One region of the Thioprofundum lithotrophicum genome, then DNA from elsewhere that is predicted to be linked to it. Evidence: riboswitches for the same ligand, from Rfam matches in the RefSeq annotation. Region 1 holds a riboswitch; the other holds the start of a gene.
The links. Region 1 has a riboswitch for cobalamin ahead of ACZ5BH_RS03425 (ribonucleoside-diphosphate reductase subunit alpha). Riboswitches for the same ligand answer to the same signal wherever they lie in the genome.
Positions count from the first base shown of each region.

Region 2: it holds a riboswitch for cobalamin, as region 1 does, so the genes downstream of both, ACZ5BH_RS09935 (TonB-dependent receptor domain-containing protein) here and ACZ5BH_RS03425 (ribonucleoside-diphosphate reductase subunit alpha) in region 1, are expected to answer to the same signal.

Region 1 is NZ_AP042379.1:718,198-729,820, reverse strand. Features, by position in the region: gene ACZ5BH_RS03435 (DedA family protein) at 105-2,120, opposite strand; gene ACZ5BH_RS03430 (ribonucleotide-diphosphate reductase subunit beta) at 2,210-3,313, opposite strand; gene ACZ5BH_RS03425 (ribonucleoside-diphosphate reductase subunit alpha) at 3,397-6,192, opposite strand; cobalamin riboswitch at 6,332-6,535, opposite strand; gene ACZ5BH_RS03420 (LysR family transcriptional regulator) at 6,596-7,507, opposite strand; gene metE (5-methyltetrahydropteroyltriglutamate--homocysteine S-methyltransferase) at 7,621-9,915, shown strand; gene ACZ5BH_RS03410 (putative bifunctional diguanylate cyclase/phosphodiesterase) at 9,901-11,623, opposite strand, start outside.
Region 2 is NZ_AP042379.1:2,096,933-2,108,555, forward strand. Features, by position in the region: gene ACZ5BH_RS09915 (sodium-translocating pyrophosphatase) at 1-262, shown strand, start outside; gene ACZ5BH_RS09920 (hypothetical protein) at 380-895, shown strand; gene ACZ5BH_RS09925 (cob(I)yrinic acid a,c-diamide adenosyltransferase) at 953-1,507, opposite strand; gene ACZ5BH_RS09930 (energy transducer TonB) at 1,510-2,211, opposite strand; gene ACZ5BH_RS09935 (TonB-dependent receptor domain-containing protein) at 2,213-4,024, opposite strand; cobalamin riboswitch at 4,142-4,362, opposite strand; gene ACZ5BH_RS09940 (nucleotide-binding protein) at 4,607-5,290, shown strand; gene ACZ5BH_RS09945 (sensor histidine kinase) at 5,391-7,205, shown strand; gene ACZ5BH_RS09950 (response regulator) at 7,282-7,947, opposite strand; gene ACZ5BH_RS09955 (ABC transporter ATP-binding protein) at 8,199-8,996, opposite strand; gene ACZ5BH_RS09960 (FecCD family ABC transporter permease) at 8,993-9,982, opposite strand; gene ACZ5BH_RS09965 (histidinol-phosphatase) at 9,986-10,687, opposite strand; gene ACZ5BH_RS09970 (RNA pyrophosphohydrolase) at 10,883-11,386, shown strand; gene ptsP (phosphoenolpyruvate--protein phosphotransferase) at 11,587-11,623, shown strand, end outside.

The DNA of each region.
Region 1 (11,623 bases):
CTCTCCGGTCATGAGGGCGACCTCGAATCGTGTGATCAGCATCAAAATGACGCACATTTCGAAACGGCTATCCAGTTACCGCCTGTTCGCGGCTTGCACCGTGCTTACATTGTTTCTCCGTTTTCGTGGTGCACGTTCGTGGCAGCGGGCGTTTCGAGCAGCAGAAGCGGCACGTCGCGGGGGGCGAGGTGGCCGTGGGCGAAGGGACCGGGGCGGGCGCGCCAGGTGGCCAGGGCGGTGGCCGCGTCCGGATCGGTGACCAGGTAGTTGAGGCCCCAGCGCTGCACCCGGCGCATGCGGGCGAGCTGGCCGTACCAGAGGGGCAGTTGTTGCCCGCCGTCCCGGAGCAGGTAGTCGGATTCCCACAGGCGCACCACCCACAGGTGATCGTCGTCCTCGCGCCGCCAGTAGCGGATGGCATCGTAGCGCCCGGCGTGGACCTGGGGCAGCAGCGGCAGGGCGTCCGCCGTGGCCAGCGGGTTGAACCAGTTGAGCCAGCGGCGGGCGCCGTGGCGGGCCGGTTGCCAGCCCGCCGCGCGCAGGGCGTGTTCGATGGCCGGGCGGGGGGCGGCCCATTGCAGGTTGAAGACGAAGCGGCGGTCGCCGCGCAGATCGGCGCGCACTGCCGGCAGCAGTTGCCAGCCGGACTCGCGCCAGGCGGCCCGATCCATCACGTAGGTGGTGCGCGGCGGGGCGTGGGCGGCGGCGTGTTCGGCCTGTTGCGAGAGCGGCCAGCCGACCAGCAGCGGCACGAGAACGAGCGCGAGCACCTGGCCGTGCCGGCGGTCGAAAGGCGCGATCCGCGCATGGCGGCGGTAGGCGATGCCGAGCAGGGCGGTCCAGGCCACGCCGAGCAGCAGGCTGGCCAGGGCGTCACTGGCCCACAGCAGGCCGAGATAGAGATCGGCGAAGGCAATCAGCCACAGCAGGAGGATGCACAGCAGGTACAGGGGCAGATGCCAGCGCGGCGGCAGGCCCCGCCCGGCAAGGATGGCGAGAAAGCCGTAGACCGCCACGGCCAGCATCAGGTTGCCGCCGGGCGTTCCGGGCAGGAAGGGGGGCATTGGCCCTCCGAAGCGGCCGGTATGGCGAGCCACCAGGGCGAACAGGAAGGTGACGCCGAAGGCCGCCAGCCAGTGCCACAGCGCCAGGCGGTGGCCCTGATGCAGCAGCAGGCCGGCGGTGAGCACCACGATGGCGGCCAGCAGGCGCGGATCGGCAAGGCCGGCCAGGAAGACCATCGCCCCCTCGAAGGGCGGCGAGCGCAGATCCTGCAGGCCGTTGTGCAGCAGCAGATCGAGGTTGTGCACCAGCGGCAGGCGATCCCCGTAATGGGCCAGCAGGGCGAAGCCGGCCGCGGCCACCAGCAGGATCAGGGCCAGCAGGGTCAGGCCGCGCACCTCGGGGTGGGTGGGCGAGACGATGGCCGCCGGCACTTCGCCCAGCACGGGATGGCGGCGGCTCCATTCCAGCGCCCGGGCCATGGCCCGCAGGGCCAGGGGTTGCAGCCACAGGTAGAACTGGCGGATCAGCCAGCCGCTGACGAACAGGGCCGCCAGCAGGCCCACCAGGAGCACGGTGAAGCGGCCGGCGAACTCCGAGGCCAGATCCAGCGAGGCGCCGAACACGAGCCCCGGCAGCAGGTAGGCGGGCGCCCAGAGGATCGCCGAGATCACGTTGACCAGCAGGAAGCGGCCGGCGGGCATCTCGAGCATGCCCGCCACGGCCGGAACCACCGCCCGCACCGGGCCGAAGAAGCGCCCGAACAGCACGCTCTTGCCGCCGTGGCGATGGAAGAAGGCCTCGCCCCGCATCAGCAGCTCGGGATGGCGGGAGAAGGGCCAGAAGCCGCGCAGGCGTTCCCGGTAGTGGTGCCCCAGCCAGTAGCTCAACCCGTCGCCGGCGATGGCGCCGAGGATGGCCGCCAGCAGGGTGGCGCCCAGCGGCATCACGTCCAGCGCCACCAGCGCGCCGAAGGCCACCATCAGCACCGCCCCCGGCACGAGGATCCCCACGAAGGCCAGCGACTCGCCGAAGGCCGTAAGGAACACCAGCCCCAGCGCGGTCAGCGGATGGGCCTGCAGCCAGTCGAACAGGGGGGTGAGATAGGCCGGTTCCATGGCTGCAGTATAAAGGGCCGAGTGTCTCCTTGGTTATCCGTCCCTCGTCCCTCGTCCCTCGTCCCCGTCGCGAAGCGTACGCTTCGCGACTAGTCCCAGCGCAGCGCCCCGCCGGTCTGGTATTCGGTCACGCGGGTCTCGAAGAAGTTCTTCTCCTTGCGCAGGTTGGCCTGTTCGTCCAGCCAGGGCAGGGCGTTGCGGGCGCCGGGGAAGGGTTCCTCGAAGCCGAGCTGGCGGGCGCGGCGGTTGGCGATGTAGCGGAACTGTTCCAGGTGATCCTCGGCCCGGTAGCCGAGGATGGGATCGCGCAGGATGTATTCGGCGTATTCGCGCTCGGCGTCGTGGGCCTCCTCCCACATGGCCTGCACGGCGGCGGGATCGGGGCGGATGGCGTTCTCCTCCATGATCTGCTTGCAGGTGCGGATGCCGAAGGCGCAGTGCAGCACCTCGTCGCGCATGATGTACTGGAGCTGCTCGGCGGTGCCGGTCATCAGGCCGCGCCGCTGCAGGGCGAAGATGGGCGAGAAGCCGTTGTAGAACCAGCCGCCCTCGAACACCGCGGCGAAGAAGACGTAGGCCAGCAGGAAGTTGTCGAGTTCCGCCGGGTCGCGCAGATCGATGTCGGCGCGCAGCACCGAGTCCAGGCGCCGGTTGGCGATGGCAATCTTGCGGTGGATGGCCGGCACCACCCGGTAGCGGTTGTAGATCTCGCCCTGATCGAGGCCGAGGGACTCGATGCAGTGCTGGTAGGTCCAGGTGTGCAGGGCTTCCTCGTAGACCTGCCGGGCCTGGTAGATCTGCAGCTCCGGCGCGCTCATCTTCTCCATCACCGCCAGGCCCACGTTGCGCATGGCCAGGATGTCGGCGGTGGTGAGGTAGGCCAGCACGTTTTCGTACACGTGCCGTTCTTCGGTGGTCAGGCGGTGATGGTAGTCCTGCACGTCGCGGCTCATGTTGATGTCCAGCGGCGTCCAGTGATTGCGGTTGGCGTTGAGAAAGAACTCCCAGGCCCAGGGATAGCGGAAGGGCGCGAGCTGGTTGATGTCGGTCTGCCCGTTGATCACCCGCTTGTCTTCCGCCCGCACCGGCGCCAGGGCCGTGGCCGGCGTGCTTGCCTCCTCGGGGGTGGCCGGCGGCGCGGGGTGGGCGGTGCCGCTGTCCTGCAGGGAAAGGGGATCGTCCCAGTTGAGCATGTTCGTGTCCTCGCGTGGTTGGATAGGGAATGCAGGCGGTGTCGGCAAGCGGCGGCTTGCCTCTTTGCGCTTTTCTCTGCCGTTCACTGACAGGCCTCGCAGTCGGGATCGTCGATGGCGCAGGCCCGGGGTGCGGCCGGTTCGCTGTTCTTCTCCACGTGGGTGGCGCCCAGGGTGCGCAGGTAGTAGGTGGTCTTGAGACCGCGCACCCAGGCCAGCTTGTAGAGGTTGTCGAGCTTGCGGCCCGAGGGTTCGGCCAGGTAGAGGTTGAGGCTCTGGGCCTGGTCGATCCATTTCTGGCGCCGGGCCGCGGCTTCCACCAGCCAGCGGGGATCGATCTCGAAGGCGGTGGCGTACAGGGCCTTGAGTTCGTCGGGTACCCGGTCGATGGGCTGCACGCTGCCGTCGTAGTACTTGAGATCGTTGACCATCACCTCGTCCCACAGGCCGCGCTCGCGCAGGGCTTCGACCAGGGCGGGATTGACCACCGTGAACTCGCCCGACAGGTTCGACTTGACATACAGGTTCTGGTAGGTGGGTTCGATGGAGGGGCTCACGCCGCAGATGTTGGCGATGGTGGCGGTGGGGGCGATGGCCAGCACGTTGCTGTTGCGCATGCCCACGCTGCGCACCCGCTCGCGCAACCCGTCCCAGTCGAGGCGGTGGCGGCGATCCACCTCCAGCAGGCCGCCGCGGGCCTCGGCCAGCCGATCCAGGGAATCGATGGGCAGGATGCCCTGGCTCCACAGGGAGCCCTCGAAGCTGGGATAGCGGCCCCGTTCGGCGGCCAGGTCACAGGAGGCGGCGATGGCGAAGTGGCTGACGAGTTCCATGCTGCGGTCGGCGAATTCCACGGCGTCCTCCGAGGCGTAGGGGATGCCCAGGCAGTGCAGGACGTCCTGGAAGCCCATGATCCCCAGACCCACCGGCCGGTGGCGCAGGTTGGCATTGCGCGCCTGGGGCACGCTGTACCAGTTGATGTCGATCACGTTGTCGAGCATGCGCATGGCGGTGCGCACGGTGGCCTCGAGCTTGTCCCGATCCAGTTCGCCGTCGGTAGTGAGATGATTCACCAGGTTCACCGAGCCGAGGTTGCACACGGCAATCTCGTCGTCGGACGTGTTGAGGGTGATCTCGGTGCACAGGTTGGAGGAGTGGACCACGCCCGCATGCTGCTGGGGCGAGCGCAGGTTGCACGGATCCTTGAAGGTGAGCCACGGGTGACCGGTCTCGAACAGCATGCCCAGCATCTTGCGCCACAGGTCCACCGCCGGCAGTTTGCGGAACAGGCGGATCTCGCCGCGCGCGGCCATGGCTTCGTATTCGGCGTAACGCTCGGCGAAGGCCTGGCCGGTGAGATCGTGCAGATCCGGCACTTCGTCGGGGGAGAACAGGGTCCATTCGCCTTCCTCGGCCACCCGCTGCATGAACAGATCCGGAATCCAGTGGGCGGTGTTCATGTCGTGGGTGCGGCGGCGCTCGTCGCCGGTGTTCTTGCGCAGTTCCAGGAAGTCCTCGATGTCGATGTGCCAGGTTTCCAGGTAGGCGCACACGGCGCCCTTGCGCTTGCCGCCCTGGTTGACGGCCACCGCCGTGTCGCTGGCCACCTTCAGGAAGGGCACCACGCCCTGGCTGGTGCCGTTGGTGCCCCGGATGTGGGCGCCCATGCCCCGCACCCGGGTCCAGTCGTTGCCGAGGCCCCCGGCGAACTTGGACAGCAGGGCGTTGTCGCGGATGGCGCTGTAGATGCCCTCGAGATCGTCGGGCACGGTGGTCAGGTAGCAGGAGGAGAGTTGCGGCCGCCGGGTGCCGGCGTTGAACAGGGTGGGCGTGCTGCTCATGAAGTCGAAGGACGAAAGCCGTTCGTAGAATTCGATGGCCCGCGCCTCGCGATCGATCTCCCGCAGGGCCAGGCCCATGGCCACGCGCATGAAGAAGGCCTGGGGCGGCTCGAAGCGCACCCCGTCGCGATGCAGGAAGTAGCGGTCGTAGAGGGTTTGCAGGCCCAGATAGGTGAACTGCCGATCCCGCTCGGGGCGCAGCGCCGCGGCCAGCCGTTCCAGATCGAAGCGGCCCAGTTCCTCGTCGAGCAGGCCTGCGTCGATGCCGCGCTGCACGTAGCGGGGAAACAGGTCGGCGTAGTCGGACTCGGCCGCCAGGCCGAGGAAGGCGGTGGCTTCCCGCCACAGGCGGTCGGCCAGCAGCCGGGCGGTCACCTGGCTGTAGGCCGGATGCTGCTCGATGAGGGTGCGCGCGTTCATCAGCAGCACTTCGTCCAGATCCGCCGCCGGCATGTCTTCGTAGAGGTTGCGCCAGGTGGCGTCCACGATGCGCGCCGCCGCTACGTCCGGCAGATCGGCGCAGGCCGCTTCCACCCGCTGCTGCAGGGCGGCCCGCTCGAGGATCACCGGCCGGCCGTCTTCCCCCTTCAGGCGGAGGCGGAAGTCAGCCAGATCGGCCTGTTGCGTCTCGCCCTCGCCGTGGGCGCGCCGTTCGGCCCGCTCGGCGCGGTAGAGCACGTAGGCGCGGGCCACCTTGTGTTCGCCGGCGCGCATCAGGGCCAGTTCCACCTGGTCCTGGATGTCCTCGATGTGCACGGTGCCGCCTTCGGGGCGGCGCCGGAACAGGCTTTCCACCACCTGGTCGGTGAGCCGCTCCACGGTTTCGTGGATGCGCGGCGAGCCGGCCGCCTGCCGGCCCTCCACCGCCAGGAAGGCCTTGGTGAGGGCCACCGCGATCTTGCTGCGGTCGAAGGCGGTGAGCTTGCCGTTGCGCCGGATCACCCGGGCCTGGCCGGCGGGCGTGTCGCGGCCCGGCGGGACGCTGGCCGGGGCCGGGGCGGGATCGGGAGTTTCGGTGGGAAATGTCGGGGTTTGCATGACGCCTCTCCTCGCGTTCGTTGTCGTCGGCGGCCTGCGGCAACGAACGGGGAAAGAGACGCAGGGCGGGCGCACCACGGCCCGGGGATCGGCTCTCGCCCCGTGCCTGTTGCGCGAAGGCCCGGGTGCGGATGCCGGCCTGCGGCATCCGTCTCCGGCAGGTCTTCGGACTCAGGGGCGGGCCGGAAACCGGCTGGCCTCGGGCGGCGACTTCCCGTCCTTGCGGACAGTGTCATGGTGCGCCCTCGTTCCCCAATACCGCTGCGCGTCAGTCCCGGATTCTCACCGGGTTCCCTTTTGGCGACCCCATATCTGGGCTCGCACCGGAGACAAGGCACAAGATACTGTGCTTTTTCGTAAATGGCAACATCACTTTGACAACACCGTCCTCCGGGGCCGGGGATCAGGCCGGCTCGATGGTGCCGAGGGTCTCGCCGGCGGTCTGGCGGGCGGTGGCGAGGAAGGCCTGCATCCAGGGGGTGTCGGCTTCGCCCTCGCGGCTTGCGGCCTGCAGGGTGCGCCAGATCCCTTGGGCGCCCAGGGGCCGGGAGACGATCACGCCCCGCGCCTCGGCCGCCTGCACCGCCCAGTGGGGCAGGGCGGCGACGCCTCGCCCGGCGGCCACGAGCTGGACGATCATCTCGGTCAGCTCGGTGGTGCGCCGCATCGGATGCACGCCGGCGGGGAACAGGAAGTGGCGGTACACGTCGAGCCGTTGCGGCGGTACCGGATAGGTGATGAGGGTTTCGGTGGCCAGATCCGCCGGTTCGATGTACGGCCGGACGGCAAGGGGATGGCGCGGGGGGAGGATCAGCACCCCCTCGAAGCGGAACAGGGGCGTGTAGCGCACGCCGGGGAGGGGTTCGGGATCGGAGGTGATCACCAGATCCAGATCGCCGCGCACCAGGGCCGGCAGGGGCTCGAAGTGGAAGGCCAGGCTCACGTCCAGTTCCACCTCCGGCCAGGCGGGCCGGTAACGCTCCAGGGTGGGCAGCAGCCAGTCGAAGCAGCTGTGGCATTCCAGGGCCATGTGCAGGCGGCCCGCCTGGCCGTCGCGGATGCGGCGCAAGTCGGCCTCGGCGCGGCGGATCTCGGGCAGCACCCGCTCGCCCAGCCGCAGCAGGCGTTCGCCGGCGGCGGTGAAACGCAGGCGCCGTCCCTGCCGGGCCAGCAGTTCCACGCCCAGCCGGCCCTCCAGCTCCCGCACCTGGTGGGAGAGGGCCGACTGGCTCACGTGCAGGTGTTCGGCGGCCCGCGCCAGGGTGCCGTGCTCGGCGATGGCGGCCAGGGTGCGCAGGTGGCGGATATCGATCATGGAAGAAATATATGAAAAATACTCAACAAAAACAAAAAATATTTGAGATTTACTAATTGTTAGCCCCGCGCCAGACTCCCGTTCCTCGGCCTGCAAGTCCACAAGGAGCGAACATGACCACGATTCACACTCTCGGCTATCCGCGGATCGGCGCGGATCGCGAACTGAAGAAGGCCCTCGAGGGCTACTGGCGCGGGGATCTGAACAGGGCGGCGCTGGAGAGCGCCGCCCGCGCGATTCGGCTGGCCGGCTGGCAGGCCCAGCGCGAGGCCGGGCTGGATTTCGTCAGCGTCGGCGACTTCTCGCTCTATGACCACGTGCTCGACACCAGCGCCATGCTCGGCGCGGTGCCGCCCCGTTTCGGCTGGCAGGGCGAGACGGTGGACATCGACACCCTGTTTCGCATGGCGCGCGGCCGGGCGCCTTCGGGGGCGCCGGCGCCTGCCTGCGAGATGACCAAGTGGTTCGATACCAACTATCACCATATCGTGCCGGAACTGCATGCAGACATGGCCTTCCGGCTGGCATCGTCCCGGCTGTTCGACGCGGTGGCCGAAGCCCGGGCCGAAGGGCATCGGGTCAAGCCGGTGTTGCTCGGGCCGCTCACCTGGCTGTGGCTGGGCAAGTGCCGGGACGGCGAGTTCGACCGGCTGGCCCTGCTGGATCGCCTGCTGCCGGTGTACGGCGAGATCCTGCAGCGGCTCGCTGCGCAGGGCGTGGAATGGGTGCAGATCGACGAGCCGATCCTGGTGCTGGATCTGCCCCGCGAATGGCGCGCGGCCTTCGAGGCGGCCTACAGCCGCCTGTCGGGCGCAGGCCCGAAGACCCTGTTGTGCACCTACTTCGGTGGGCTTGGGGACAATCTGCATCTGGCTTGTCATCTGCCGGTGGACGGGCTGCACGTGGATCTGGTGCGCGCGCCGGCGCAACTGGATGTGGTGCTCGACAAGCTGCCGGCCTGGAAGGTGCTGTCGCTGGGGATCCTCGACGGGCGTAACGTGTGGCGGGCCGATCCCGATCCCCTGCTGGCGCGGCTGCGTCCGGTGGCCGGACGCCTGGGTGATCGCCTGTGGCTCGCGCCGTCCTGTTCGCTGCTGCACGTGCCGCAGGATCTGGGGCGGGAGACGGGGCTGGACGCCGAGCTGCGGAACTGGCTGGCCTTCGCCCGGCAGAAGCTGGACGAGCTGCGGATCCTGCGCACCGCGCTGGATGCGGGCGAGGCGGCGGTGGCCGCCGAACTGACCGCGGCGCGCGCCGCGGCCAATGGCCGCCGTCATTCGGCCCGCATCCACCGCCCGGCGGTGGCCGAGCGGCTGGCGGCGGTCACCCCGGCGATGGCCTCCCGGCGCAGCCCCTTCGCCGTGCGCCATGCCCGCCAGCAGGCCTGGCTGAAGCTGCCGCCCTTGCCCACCACCACCATCGGCTCCTTTCCCCAGACCGCGGCCATCCGCGCCACCCGCCGCGACTGGCGGCGCGGGCAACTGGACGATGCCACCTATCGCCGGCGCATGCAGGCCGAGATCGCCGACGTGATTCGCCGCCAGGAGGCCCTGGGACTGGACGTGCTGGTGCACGGCGAGCCGGAGCGCAACGACATGGTGGAATACTTCGGCGAACAGCTCGGGGGCTTCGCCATCACCGAACACGGCTGGGTGCAGTCCTACGGCTCGCGCTGCGTGAAGCCGCCGATCCTGTACGGCGACGTGTTCCGCCCCGCGGCCATGACCGTGGACTGGATCCGCCATGCCCAGTCGCTGACCGAGCGGCCCGTGAAGGGCATGCTCACCGGCCCGGTGACGATCCTCAACTGGTCCTTCGTGCGTGACGATCAGCCGCGGCGGGAGACGGCCCGGCAGATCGCCCTGGCCCTGCGCGACGAGGTGCAGGATCTCGAGGCCGCGGGGATCCGGGTGATTCAGATCGACGAGGCGGCCCTGCGCGAGGGCCTGCCGCTGCGCCGGGGCGAATGGCAGGCCTATCTGGACTGGGCGGTGAACGCCTTCCGGCTCACCGCCGGCGGCGTGGACGACGGCACCCAGATCCACACCCACATGTGCTATGCCGACTTCCACGACATCCTGCCGGCCATCGCCGCCATGGATGCGGACGTGATCACCATCGAGACCGCCCGCTCCCACATGGAACTGCTGGAGGCGTTCCGCGACTTCGACTACCCCAATGCCATCGGTCCCGGGGTGTACGACATCCACTCGCCCAACGTGCCGACGGTGGAGGAAATCCATGCCCTGCTGCGCCGGGCCGCCGAACGGATCCCGCTGGAGCGGTTGTGGGTGAATCCCGACTGCGGCCTCAAGACCCGCGACTGGCCGGAGGTGGAAGCGGCGCTGGCGGCCATGGTGGCCGCGGCGCGGCGCATGCGGGAAGTGCAGATCTCAGGCGCGGCCTGAGGCGGCCCTGCCCACCTGCCGCCAGGCGCCCTCGCGCAGCCAGTCTCGCAGGGCGTCGGCGGGTTGGGGCCGGCTGAAGAGGTAGCCCTGCACCCGGTCGCAGCCCAGGGCACGCAGCCGTTCGAGGCCGAGCGGCTCTTCCACGCCCTCGGCCACCACCTGGTAATGGAGGTTGTGGCCCAGATCGATGATGGTGCGCACGATGGCCAGGTTGTTTTCCTCGGCCATGTCCATGACGAAGGACTTGTCGATCTTCAGTTCGTCGAAGGGCAGCTCGCGCAGATAGGCCAGGGAGGAGAAGCCGGTGCCGAAATCGTCGATGGCCAGGCGGATCCCCATGCCGTGCAGGCGGTTGAGCAGTTGCCGGGCGCGCTGCAGATCGTGCATCAGGGCGTTCTCGGTGATCTCCAGTTGCAGGCGGGTGGCGGGAAAATCGTGCTCCGCCAGCAGGGCGCCGATGGCGTCGGGCAGGGCGGTGTCCTGCAGGCACTGGGGCGAGAGGTTCAGGGACAGGATCAGATCCGGCGCCGGATCCTCCCGCAGGGCCTGTTGCAGCGACCAGACGGTGAGGGCATGGATGGTGCCGGTCTGTTCGGCCATGGGGATGAACTCGTCGGGCGCCACCCTGCCCAGCGCAGGATGCTGCCAGCGGGTCAGTACCTCGAGGGCCGCCGGCGCGCCCCGGCGCAAATCCAGCATGGGCTGGTAGTGCAAAAAGAGCTCTCCCTGTTCGATGGCGCTGCGCAACTCGCCCATCAGGCGCAGGCGGCGCACGCTGTGCGAGTCCTGCCCCGGATCGTAGAAGGCGAAGCCGCCGCTGCGCTTGGCCTGGTACATGGCCACGTCGGCATGCTGCAGCAGGGTGGCCGGATCCTCGCCGTGTTCCGGATACAGGGCGATGCCGATGCTGGCGCCGGCCTCGATGCGCACGCCCTCGATGTCGAAGGGCTGCTGCAACACCTGGTGGATGCGGCTGGCGCACACGGTGGCGCCGTGGCGATCGGTTTCCGGCAGCAGCATGGCGAATTCGTCGCCCCCCAGGCGGGCGATGGAGTCGTTCTCGCGCAGCGAGGCGCCGAGACGTTCTCCCACCTCTTGCAGCAGGCGGTCGCCGAAGTGATGGCCGAGCGTGTCGTTGACCTCCTTGAAGCGGTTGAGATCCATGAGGAACAGGGCGAAGGGCAGGCCATGGCGCTGGGCGGCGGAACGGGCCTGGCGCAGGCGGTCGAGCAGCAGGTTGCGGTTGGGCAGGCCGGTTAGCTCGTCGTGCAGGGCCTGATGCCGCAGGGCCTGGTTCTTTTCTTCCAGCCGCCGCGAGATTCGGGAAGAGAGAAACAGGGCCACCCACACGGCGATCCAGAGGATGGCGATCCCCGAGACGATCAGGCGGCTGCGCAGGGTGGAAGCGATGGGTGATTCGCCATAGGGTTCGAGGATCAGCAGTGCTGCCTGCGGCCTGTCGGGCAGAGGGGTTTGCACCCACAGATAGTCGCCGCCGGGGAAGTTCTCGTGTCCCGCTTGCGTGGTCGCCGGCAACGCGGTTGCTCCGTGCCGGGCGACGATGGCCCGCAACAGCGGTTCTTCGCTGCCGGGTTCGGCCGCGACGACCGGCGCATGGCCGCCTGCCTTCCACAGCAGGACGGTGTGCGAGGGAGCCAGTTGCTTGCGTAACCGTTCCAGCAGCCGAGGATCCGGCGCCTCCGTGGCC
Region 2 (11,623 bases), 1.4 Mb from region 1:
CCTGGGCGGGGTGCTGATCGGCACCATCGTCACCGGCCTGTTCGTGGCCATCTCCATGACCACCGGCGGCGGCGCCTGGGACAACGCCAAGAAATACATCGAGGACGGCAACTACGGCGGCAAGGGTTCCGACGCCCACAAGGCCGCGGTCACCGGCGACACCGTGGGCGACCCCTACAAGGACACCGCCGGCCCGGCCATCAACCCGCTGATCAAGATCATGAACATCGTGGCGCTGCTCATCGTGCCCATGCTGGTCTGATCACGCCATCAGCCATGACCGGGGAAACGGGCGCCAGCGGCGCCCGTTTCCTTTTGCGGGAGCCGCGTGCACGGTCTATGGTGAGAGGGCAGACCGATCTTTCCCAGGGAGAATGCCATGCCCGCACCCAATACCGTTCAGAAACGCTTTCGCCGTATTCGCGATCGATTCATCAATTCCCTGAATACCGGCCGTTTCCTCGGTCACTTCCGCCTGCAGTGGATCGGCCCCGATCTGTTCGAATACGCGCCCGATCCCGACGATCCCTTTCGCTACGAGCGCCGGGACAGGCAGGGCAACGTCATCGAGATCATCCAGCCCGAAGCCATGACCACCGACGGCGGCAGCATCCCCCGCCTGGCCCAGGGCCTGCCCGGCTACTCCCCCTGGGAATACGGCCCGGCCTATCTCATCCACGACTGGGAATTCGAGGCTCATGACCGCGCCCGCAACGGCGGCCCGCCCTTCGACAAATCCTTCGAGGCGGTCAATCTCACCCTCGCCGAAGGCATCCTGACCCTCATGCGCCACGGTTACCTGGACTACGCCAGACCGGCCATCAACAAGGATCACGTCTACAGCATCCACAACGCGGTCAATTCTGCCATTGGCCGGTCGATCTGGGACGAATGAGAGGGGCCGGATCTGCGCCGGGTAGCGCCGCGTACCCGGGCGGATTGGATGTTCCGGCTATTGCCGGTTGCGGCCGGGCTCCCAGAGCACTTCGCTGCCGCGTTCGTGGCGGGCGAGGACGCGGGCGATGACGAACAGCAGATCGGAGAGGCGGTTGAGGTAGGCGAGGGCCACGGGGTTCACGTCGGATTCGCGGGCCAGGGCGATGGCGCGGCGTTCGGCGCGGCGGCAGACGGTGCGGGCCAGGTGGCAGGTGGCGGCGGCGGGGCCGCCGCCGGGGAGGATGAATTCCTTGAGGCGGGGGAGGTCGGCGTTGAAGTCGTCGAGGATCCGTTCCAGCCGGTCCACATAGTCCTGGGGCAGGGCGGTGCGGCCCGGGGTGCTGAACTCGCCGCCCAGATCGAACAGGTCGTGCTGCACCGCTTCGAGACAGTCGCGGACGTTGGCGGGCAGATCACAGGCCAGCACCATGCCCACCACGCTGTTGAGTTCGTCCACGGTGCCGAAGGCTTCCACGCGGATGTCGTCCTTGTCCACCCGGCTGCCGTCGCCGAGGCCGGTGGTGCCCTTGTCGCCGGTGCGAGTGTAGATTTTCGAAAGGCGGTGTCCCATGGTCAGGTTCCTCGTTCCGGGATGAGCCGGTATTCCACCGGCAGTTCGATTTCGGTGGCCTGTCCGCCGCTGGCGGCCGGATACCACTGTACCCGATGCAGACGGCGGATGGCGCGCTCGGCGGCCAGATCGAGAATGGCGTGGCCGGAGCTGCGCATGATCCGAACATTGTGAATCGTCCCCGTGCCGTCGATGCCGAAGCCCAGCAGCACCCGGCCCTGGATGTTGCGCCGGCGGGCCAGGGGAGGATAGGTAAACCGGGCCCGCACTTCATCTTGCAGACGTGCCACGATCCGGGCGCGGTTCAGCGCCGGTGGCGGTTTCGCGTCCTCGGGCGGCTGCGCGGCGGCGGGCGTCTGACTGCGGGCCGCGCGCCGGGGCGTTTCGGCATGGGGCGCAGCGGCGCGCGCGGCCGTTGGCGGCTTTGCCGAGGCGCGCATGGGCTGCGGCAGCGCGGCCTCGTTTGCCGGCGGGCGCGTCTTCGCCTCAGCCCTTGTCTGCCGCGATGGTTCGCCGGTTGGCGATGCCGGCGCCGGAGGTTGTGGCGTGGGCCGTTGGCCTTCGATCACCACCGCCATGCTGGGCAGGGATTCGCGGAAGGCCAGTTCCGGCAGGGGGGGGCGTGCCAGGCCGAGCAGCCCGGCATGCAGGGCCAGGGAGAGGCCCAGCCCCCACCAAAGCCGCGCTGCCGGCCCGGCGTTCATGTCAGCCGCCGAAGTCGTACTTCACGCCGACCCAGGCCGTCAGGCCCGCCGTGCCGTAGCCGGAAACCAGTTCATAGTCGGTGGCCAGCAGGTTTTCGATACGTCCTTCCAGCCACAATCCCGTGTCCAGCGGGGTGCGGGCCGAGAGGTTGACGAGGTGGTAGGGATCGAGGACCACGTTGCCGTAGTCATGCCGCTTGCCGACGAACAGCCATTCGATGCCGTATTGACCACCGCTGGCGGTCTGGCGCTGGTAGGCGAGCGAGGCCTTCTCCCGGGCTCGGCGCAGCAGATCCTGTCCGGTGTCCGTGTCGATGGCTTTCTGGAGGGTGGCGGTGGCCTGCAGGGCCCAGCGGGGCCGCTGCCATTGCCAGGTCAGTTCCAGACCGTCGATCCGGGCGCGGCTGACGTTGATGGCCTGGCTGTTGGTGCCTTGGTAGGCAATCAGGTCCTCGATGGTGTTGCGGTAGGCATTGAGGGTCACGCGTTGTCCCGTTGCGGGACGGTAGCGCAGGCCCAGTTCCAGATTGAGCGAGGTTTCGGGTTTCAGGTTGGGGTTGCCGGCGTAGAAGCCGAAGAAACCGGGGTGATACAGCTCGTTGAGGGTCGGCGCCCGGAAGCCGGTGCCGGCGGAGGCGGTCAGGCGCAGGGCATCCGTGGTGTTCAGGCCCCAGGCGGCGTTGCCGGTGGTATGGGTGCCGAAGGTGTCGTAGTCGTCCACCCGGGCGCTGAGCTGGAAGTCGTGCCGACCCACAGTGGTCTGCAGCAGACCATAGGCGGCGTTGCTGTCGCGGGATTCATCGAAGACGGTACTGCCGGCGCCGGTGTCGATGTTCTCGGCCCGGTCGCGAATGGTATTGAGGCCCAGGCTCAGCAGGGCCGATTCGCCAAGGGTGATGTCGTGCTGCCAGTCGGCAGTCCAGCGCCGGGTGCGGATGAAGGAGGGGTAGGACGATTCGGTATCCACGTCGTCTGCGGCCCACCCGAGGCGCAAGGTCTGTTGCCAGCGGGCGGTGGTGCGGTGGACTAGCCGCGCGTCGAGGGTGGCATTGGTGCTGTTGTTGATGCCCTGGTCATATTCGGTGTAGCCGTCGCTGTACCAGCCGCTGAGCGTCAGATCGGCCTTTTTTCCGAGATCGAAACGCAGATCACCCGAAGCGCTGCGCTGGCGATAGCCATCGTCGTCCGGGTCATAGGAGAAACTGGTCGGGTCGGTGATGGCCGAAAAGCCTTCGGATGCCCGACTGGCGACGTTGAGGCTGTACTTCACGCGCTCGCCACCGCCGAAACCGGCTTCGACCTGCTTGCTTTCGTAACTGCCGATGCGGGCGCGGATATAGGCATGGCGATTGCGGCGAGTGAAGATCTGGATCACCCCGCCGATGGCGTCGGAGCCGTAGAGGCTGGCGTTGGGGCCGCGCACGATCTCGATGCGTTCCACGTCGGCCAGGTCGAGCTTGGACCAGGCGAAGCTGCCGGTGGTGGCGGAGGCGGCGCGCATGCCGTCGATCAGCACCAGTGTCTGGTTGTTGCCGGTGCCGCGCAGGAACACGCTGGTGGTGGTGCCGGGGCCGCCGTTGCGGGCCACGTCGATGCCGGCCTGCAGGCGCAGCAGGTCGATCACGTCCTGGGCGCCGCTGGCCTCGATGTCCTCGCGGGTGATGACGCTCACCGAGGCCAGGGAGTCGTCCACGGTCTGGGCCGTGCGGGTCGCGGTGACGATGACGGTGTCGGCGGTGTCGGCGGCGATGGCCGCCTGGGCCAGGGGCAGGGTCAGGAGCAGGCCGGACAGCAGGCCGGTTGGTTTGTTCATGGTTCGTTCCTCAGGGCTTGGCGCACACCCGCGCGCGTTGGCAACTGCGAGCCACGGAGGAGGACGAGGACGGGAAGAGGCTGGCTTTTCCGGTCGTGGCGCCGCCCTCCGCGGCACACCCGATAGCGACGCCAGGCCGGTCTCCGGGCTCGTGAGTGGACGTTGTGTCCCGGCTGGCGTCGCCTTCCCGCGGAAAGACCGCAGTGGCGTTGTGACGCAGCCTGACTCACCTACCGTTGCGGGGGCAGCGCCGGACTTGCTACACGTGGCAGCGCACCGGCTTCCCGTTTCACCCCGCTTCCGGCGGGAAGCGGGGCACCTGGCGTCGGGGATCCGGTGGCGGCCACCGGATCCGATCAGGCGCGCATTTTGGGACAAGGGCCGGAGCGAGTCAATGATTTGTGTCAATTGCAGATGGGTGGTACCAGATATAGTGATTGTGCAGGGACGGCTTTGGCAGGCCGTTGGTAATACCAATGTCACAGTGCAGGGTGGCGGGAAAAGGGGGACAATCTGCGCTGGAGTCCATTCTCTGCTTTAATTGAAGTCGGGGAATCATGTTCATCGGGAATGGTGAGAGGCATGCAACGCATTCTGGTCGTCAACGCCAAGGGGGGATGTGGCAAGACCACCGTGGCCACCAATCTGGCCAGCCTCTATGCCAGCCAGGGTTTCCGGACCGCGCTGATGGATCACGATCCGCAGGGGTCGGCCAGCCGCTGGCTGAAGCTGCGACCGGCCGACCGGCCGGAAATCCATGGGGTGAATGCCCATCAGCGCCAGGCGGTGAACGCCACGCGGGCCTGGCAGCTGCGGGTGCCGCCCGGCACCGAGCGGGTGATCCTCGATGCCCCGGCGGGCGTGGCGGCGCGCGATCTGCCGGGCTTTGTGCAGCAGGTGGACACGATCCTCATTCCGGTGCTGCCTTCGCCCATCGACATTCATTCGGCGACCGGCTTCATCCGCGATCTGCTGCTGGTGGGCAAGGTGCGCAGCCGGGGCGTGCGGGTCGGCGTGCTGGCCAATCGCACCCGGCGCAACACCCTCGTCTACAAGTCGCTCGAGCGGTTTCTCAACACCTTGCAACTGCCCTTCCTCACCACCCTGCGCGATACCCAGAACTATGTGCACGCCTTCGAGCGGGGCGTGGGGATCCACGAGATGTGGGATCGGCGCGTGGAGCAGGACAAGCTCGACTGGCTGCCCCTGTTCAACTGGCTGGAGAAGGTGTCCACGGCCCATGCCGTGCTGCAGGGCAACGGTTGACTCCGCATAGCCAAAGGGAAGACGGCATCATGACGCAAGAACCCCTGCCGGGCCGGTGCCCGGCACGAGGGGGCGGCGGGATCCCTGGGGAGGGAAAGGCATGAGTGTTCTCGATACCCTGTTCGGCCCCCGGCCGGACGATCGCATCCGCGCGGTCCAGCTGCGCACCCTGTACAAGAACGCCCAGGCCATCTACGTGGTCGGTTACATCAACACCCTGCTGGTGGTGCTGGTGATGTGGCAGAGCGGGGTTTCCCGGGTGGCCCTGTTGGGCTGGCTGGCGGCGATGTTCGTGCTGCTGACCTTCCGGGTGATCATCTGCCGCCGGTACTGGAAGGACCCCGAGCCCGAGCGGCAACTGGATCGCTGGCAGCACCTGTTCACCGCCGCCAGTCTCGCGTCGGGGCTGTTGTGGGGGCTGGCCGGCTGGCTCTTCTATGTGCCCGACGGGGGTATCTACCAGGCCTTTCTGGTCATCGTGCTGGTGAGCATCGGTTCCGGCTCGATGACCTTTCTGGCCATGCATCTGCCCACCTATTACGGTTTCTTCAGCCTGCTGATGCTGCCCCTGCTGCTGCGCCTGGCCACGGTGGGCGACATGGTGCACATGGTCATGTCCGTGATGCTGGTGCTCTACTACCTGGTCTTCGTCTATCTGGGCCGTAACGTCAATCAGGTCTTTCTCGAATCGGCGGTCCTGCGCTTCGACAATCTGGAGGCCATTTCGCGGCTGACCACGGAGAAGGAGGCCGCCGAACGGGCCAACATTTCCAAGTCCCGCTTCCTGGCGGCGGCCAGTCACGATCTGCGCCAGCCCCTGCATGCGCTCACCCTGCTCTCCGGCGCGCTCGCCGAACGTATCCAGTACAAGGAAGTGAAGGACATCGTTTCCAAGATGCGCTCGGCGGTGGCGGCGCTGGAGAACCTGTTCAATGCCCTGCTCGACATCAGCAAGCTTGACTCGGGAGTGCTGCAGCCGCAGGTGGAGAACGTGCCCCTGTGCACCCTGTTCCAGCGCATCGAAAACGATCACCGGCCCGAGGCGGAGACCAAGGGGCTGGAGTTCGTGGTGGAGGACTGCGGCGACGTGCTGGTACGCAGCGACGGCATCCTGCTCGAGCGGGTGTTGCGCAATTTCGTGACCAATGCCATCCGCTATACCGAGTCCGGGCGCATCACCCTGTCCCGGGAGATCCGCGATGGCGAGGTGATCATCCGGGTGGCCGACACCGGCATCGGGATTCCGCCCGAGGAGCAGGAGAACATCTTTGACGAATACTTCCAGGTGGACAATCCCGAACGCCAGCAGAGCAAGGGGCTGGGCCTGGGGCTGGCCATCGTGGCGCGCATCGCCCGCCTGCTGAATCACGAGATCGAGCTGGAGTCGGCGACGGGGCAGGGATCGGTGTTCTCGGTGCACGTGCCCCTGTGCGAGCGCCGTCTGCGGCGGCGGCCGGAAGCGCCCGTGCTGCCGGAGTTCCAGCGGGATCTGCAGGCCCTGCAGGTGCTGATCATCGACGACGAGACTTCGGTGCTCGAGGCCCTGCAGGTGCTGCTCGAAGGCTGGGGCTGCAAGGTGATCATGGCCCGCTCGCTGGACGAGGCCCAGGCCGCGCTGGCCGAACAGGATTCCCCGCCGGATGCGATCATTTCCGATTACCGTTTGCGCGGCGACATCAACGGCGTGGAGGCCCTCAAGCGGATCGAGGCGCAACTGGGGGTCAAGGTGCCGGCGATTCTGATCACCGGCGATACCGCAGTGCGGCCGGGCGAGGCGGAAAGCGGTGATTACCGTGTGCTGCACAAGCCGGTGCAGCCGGCCCGCCTGCGGGCCTTTCTCAAGCATGTACAGAGCCGCAGGCAGGAGGAAGGCGGTGAACGGGAAAGCGAGACGGCGGTGGCCGAAACCGACTGAGTGGGCGGCCTTGTTGGCGGCACCGCTGCGCTTGAGAGGTTGTTGAAAAGCCCGGAGAAGGCTTTTCAGCCGCCTGTCAGACCAGCAGCCCGGCCTCGCGGGCCATGATCACGGCCTGGGTGCGGTTGCTGGCATTCATGGCCTTGAGAATGGCCGTGACGTGGATCTTCACCGTGCCCTCGGCCATGCCCAGTTCGTTGGCGATGCTCTTGTTGGACAGCCCCCGGCACATCAGGGTCAGGACTTCGCGCTGGCGGGGGGTGAGATGGTATTTCTCCAGGCCCGGTGGCGGATTCAGGCCGGGCTGGATGCCCCCCTGCATGCCCTTGCGGATGTGGAAGGTGCCGGAGCTGGCGGCCAGGTCGGGCACGTAGACGTCGCCATCGAGGATCTGGCGGATCGCCTCGAGCATCTCCTTGCTGCTGGACGACTTGGGAATGTAGCCGGCCGCCCCGCATTCGAGCACCCGCAGCATGTCCTGTTCGTATTCCGAGGCGGTGACGATGGCCACCGGGAGTTCGGGATAGTCCTGCCGGAGCTGGATGAGGCCGTTGTAGCCATCGAGCCCGGGCATGTCGAGATCCATCAGGACCAGATCCAGATCCGGATAGTGGCGCACCATCTGCACCGCCTCGTTGCCGTTGCTGGCTTCGAGGATCTCCACGTTGTCGGCGAGGTTCTGGAGCGTGTAGTGCAGGCCTTCCCGGAAGAGGGTGTGATCGTCGGCGATGAGAATCTTCATGGTTTTGCTGCGGCTGCCCAGGTCGAGGAAATGGAAGCACAAATCCGTTTGTGGCTTCAAGTGATTGTAGCGGGTTTCCTGCGGGTCAGGCATATTGCACCCGCCATAGGCGAATGGTTCTAACAGGCGGTTGAAAAAGTCCATCCAAACCCGGGAACGGCAAATGCGGTTTCCCGTTTCCTCACATTTTCAATGACTTGGCGTGATTGGGAATGGCGATGCCTCACGGTGTTGCACGCGGCTGGCCCGGCTCAGGCGGTTTCCGGCGATTGGGTGGCGGCCGCGGGTTCCGGGAGGAAGACACGCTGGCGGCCGGCGTTGGGCAGTTCCCGGAAGGGGATGCCATAGAGCCATTCCAGACTGTGGCGGTCGAGCACCTCACGGGTGGGGCCCTGGCGCACCTGGCCGTCGGGGTGCAACAGCAGGACGTGGGTGCAGTAGCGGCTGGCCAGGTTCACGTCGTGCAGGCTCATGGCCACGCCCCGGCCCCTCTGGCGCAGGGCCTCGAGCCGGCCGAGGAGGGCGTGCTGATGGGGAAAGTCCAGGTGGTTGGTGGGCTCGTCGAGCAGCAGCAGGGGCGGATCCTGCACCCGGAGGGTGGCGAAGGCCAGGCGCCGGCGTTCCCCGCCGGACAGGGAGCTGACGAGCCGGGATTCGAAGCCGTCGAGAGCCATTTCCGCCAGTGCCGCCCGGGCCCGTTGGCGATCCGCCGGGCCTTCCCATTGCCAGCGGGAGAGATGGGGATGGCGGCCGATCAGGGCCGTCTCCAGCACCGTGGCCGGGAAGGGATCGGGGGTGTCCTGGGGCATCAGTCCCAGGCAGCGGGCGATTTCCCGGCGGGAGAGCTGCTCGAGCGGGCGTTCGCCCAGGCGGACTTCGCCGCCTGCCGGCGGATGCAGGCCGGCGAGGGTGTGCAGCAGGGTGGTCTTGCCGGTGCCGTTGCGGCCGAGGATGCCCCAGCTCTGGCCGGGCGCGATGACCAGATCCAGCCCCCGGATCAGGCGCCGCGAGCCGGCGGCCACGTCGAGACCGTGCGCCGTGAGCTTCATGGCGTGCGGGCTCCGCGCTGAAGCAGGTGCAGGAACAGCGGAATGCCGAGCAGGGCGGTGATGATGCCCACCGGCAGTTGCTGGGGCGCGAGCAGGGTGCGGGCCAGGGTGTCGGCCAGCATCAGCAGGCCGCCGCCGGCGAGGGCCGCGCCGGGCAGCAGCAGGCGGTGATCGGTGAGCCCCAGCAGGCGCACCAGGTGCGGCACCACCAGGCCCACGAAGCCGATGCTGCCGGCCTGCACCACCGCAGTGGCCGTGAGCAGCGAGGCCAGCAGGTAGAGCCGCCGCTGCAGGCGCCGGCTGTCCACCCCCAGCGCCCCGGCCTGCAGCTCCCCGCGCTGCAGCAGGTTGAGATCCCGGGCCAGGGGCCAGCACAGCAGCAGCCCGAGGGCCAGTACCGCCAGCGCCGGCAGGGGCGGCCCCGCGTAGCCCAGGTCGCCCATCAGCCAGAACAGCATGCCGTGCAGGCGCTGATCGGGGCTCACCACCAGCAGGAAGCCGATCAGGGCGCCCCAGCCGCTGGCCAGCACCACGCCGGTCAGCAGCAGACGGGTGGGGCTCCAGTCGCCGTTGCGGTGGGCCAGGCCGAAGACCAGCAGCATGGCCAGCAGGGCGCCGCCGAAGGCGCTGCCGGTCAGCCACACGCCGCCGATTCCGGCCAGCAGGGCCAGCAGCGCGGCCACGGCCGCGCCGCCGGAGATGCCCAGCACGTAAGGATCGGCCAGCGGGTTGCGCACCAGCACCTGCATCAGCGCCCCGGCCACCGAGAGCAGGGCGCCGGTGGCGAAGGCCGAGAGGGCGCGGGGCAGGCGCAATTCCAGGATCAGGCTGGTGGCCAGGGGCGAAGCCTTGCCGAACAGGGCGCTGGCCACCTCGGCGGGAGAGAGGGCCACGCTGCCCAGGCCCAGGGCCAGCCCCAGCGCCAGCAGCGGAACCAGGCCCAGCAGCAGGAGGAGGGCGAGGGAGCGGCGATCCGCGGGCGGCATGACTCAGGAGGCGGCGGCCGGCCAGGGGCCCTGGAGCACGGCGATCCGCTCCCCGCGCAGGCTGAGGATGGGCCAGCCCTTCATTTCGGCGTGATCGCGCAGGGTGTCGTCGGGATCCACGGCCACGGGCGTTTCGACCATCTCCAGCAGGGGAAAGTCGTTGTGGGAATCGCTGTAGAAATGGCTGCCGGCCAGGTGACGGCCGGTGTCGCGCAGCCAGGCGGTGAGCCGTTCCACCTTGCCTTCGCGGAAGCAGGGGGTGCCGGCCACCCGGCCGGTGAAGCGCTCGCCCTCGCGTTCGGGATCGGTGGCGATGAGCCATGGCACGCCCAGCAGCGCGGCGATGGGCTCGGTGACGAAGCGGTTGGTGGCGGTGATGATCAGCAACTCGTCGCCCCGCTTGCGGTGGTGTTCGAGCAGGGCCCGGCTGGCGGCGGGCACGATGGGGCGGATCACCGTCTCGACGAATTCGGCGCGCAGGGCCTGCAGCCTGGCGGGCGGGTTTTCCGCCAGGGGTTTGAGGCTGAAGGCCAGGAACTCCATGATGTCGAGATCCCCGGCCTTGTACTCCTCGTAGAAGCGCTTGTTTTCGCGCTCGTAGGCGTCGCCGTCCACCACCCCGCGCTCGGCCAGGAAGCGGCCCCAGAGATAGTCGCTGTCACCGGCGAGGAGGGTGTTGTCGAGGTCGAAGATGGCCAGTGGCACGGCTGCGGCTCCTGTGGGCATTCAATGGTCGCATTATCGGGAAATCTTTCCCAGTCTGCAAAAAATGGCTGCAAAAACAAGGCAATGAAGAACGAATCGGGCACGGATTCGATGGCCTTGTGAAAGTATGGTTATTTGCTGTCCATTCCCGAGTATGGAACAATCGTGATACGCGGCAGGAAGAGATGAACGCAAGTGATTGATAGGGAAGGTTACCGGCCCAACGTTGGCATCATTCTGTTCAACCCCCGGGGTGAACTGTTCTGGGCTCGCCGCATCGGCGAGGATGCCTGGCAGTTTCCCCAGGGCGGGATCCGCGCCGACGAGACGCCCGAGGAGGCGCTCTACCGCGAGCTGGCCGAAGAGGTCGGCCTGGCGCCGGAAGACGTGGAACTGGTCGGCAGCACCCGGGGCTGGCTGCGCTACCGGCTGCCCCGGCGGCTGGTGCGCCGGCGCCGCAAGCCGGTGTGCATCGGCCAGAAGCAGCGCTGGTTCCTGCTGCAGCTGGTGGGCCCCGAGGGTCGGGTGCGGCTCGATGCTTCCGACAAGCCCGAGTTCGACCACTGGCGCTGGGTGGACCCGGACCGGCCGGTGAACGAGGTGATCGGTTTCAAGCGCGAGGTCTACCGCCGCGCGCTGGACGAACTCCTGCCCCTGGTGCGTCAGCGCACCCGGCGCGAAGACGCGTCAGACCGTTGAAGACGGGGTTTGCAACGGCCTGACGCGCGGGCGCTGTCCGGTCTTCGCGTTGCGTGGCCCGACAGGCCAGCGAAAACGGCTCAACAACAAGATCGCCGCTGACGGCGACGCTTCGCCCCCGCCGCAAGGGGGCCCCGGGCCTGGCCCGGGCCTGACCACCCGTGGGCCGCCCTGGCGGCCGGAGAGACTGACGGAGTCCCATGCTCGATACCCTGCGCCGCCTGATCCAGGAACTCA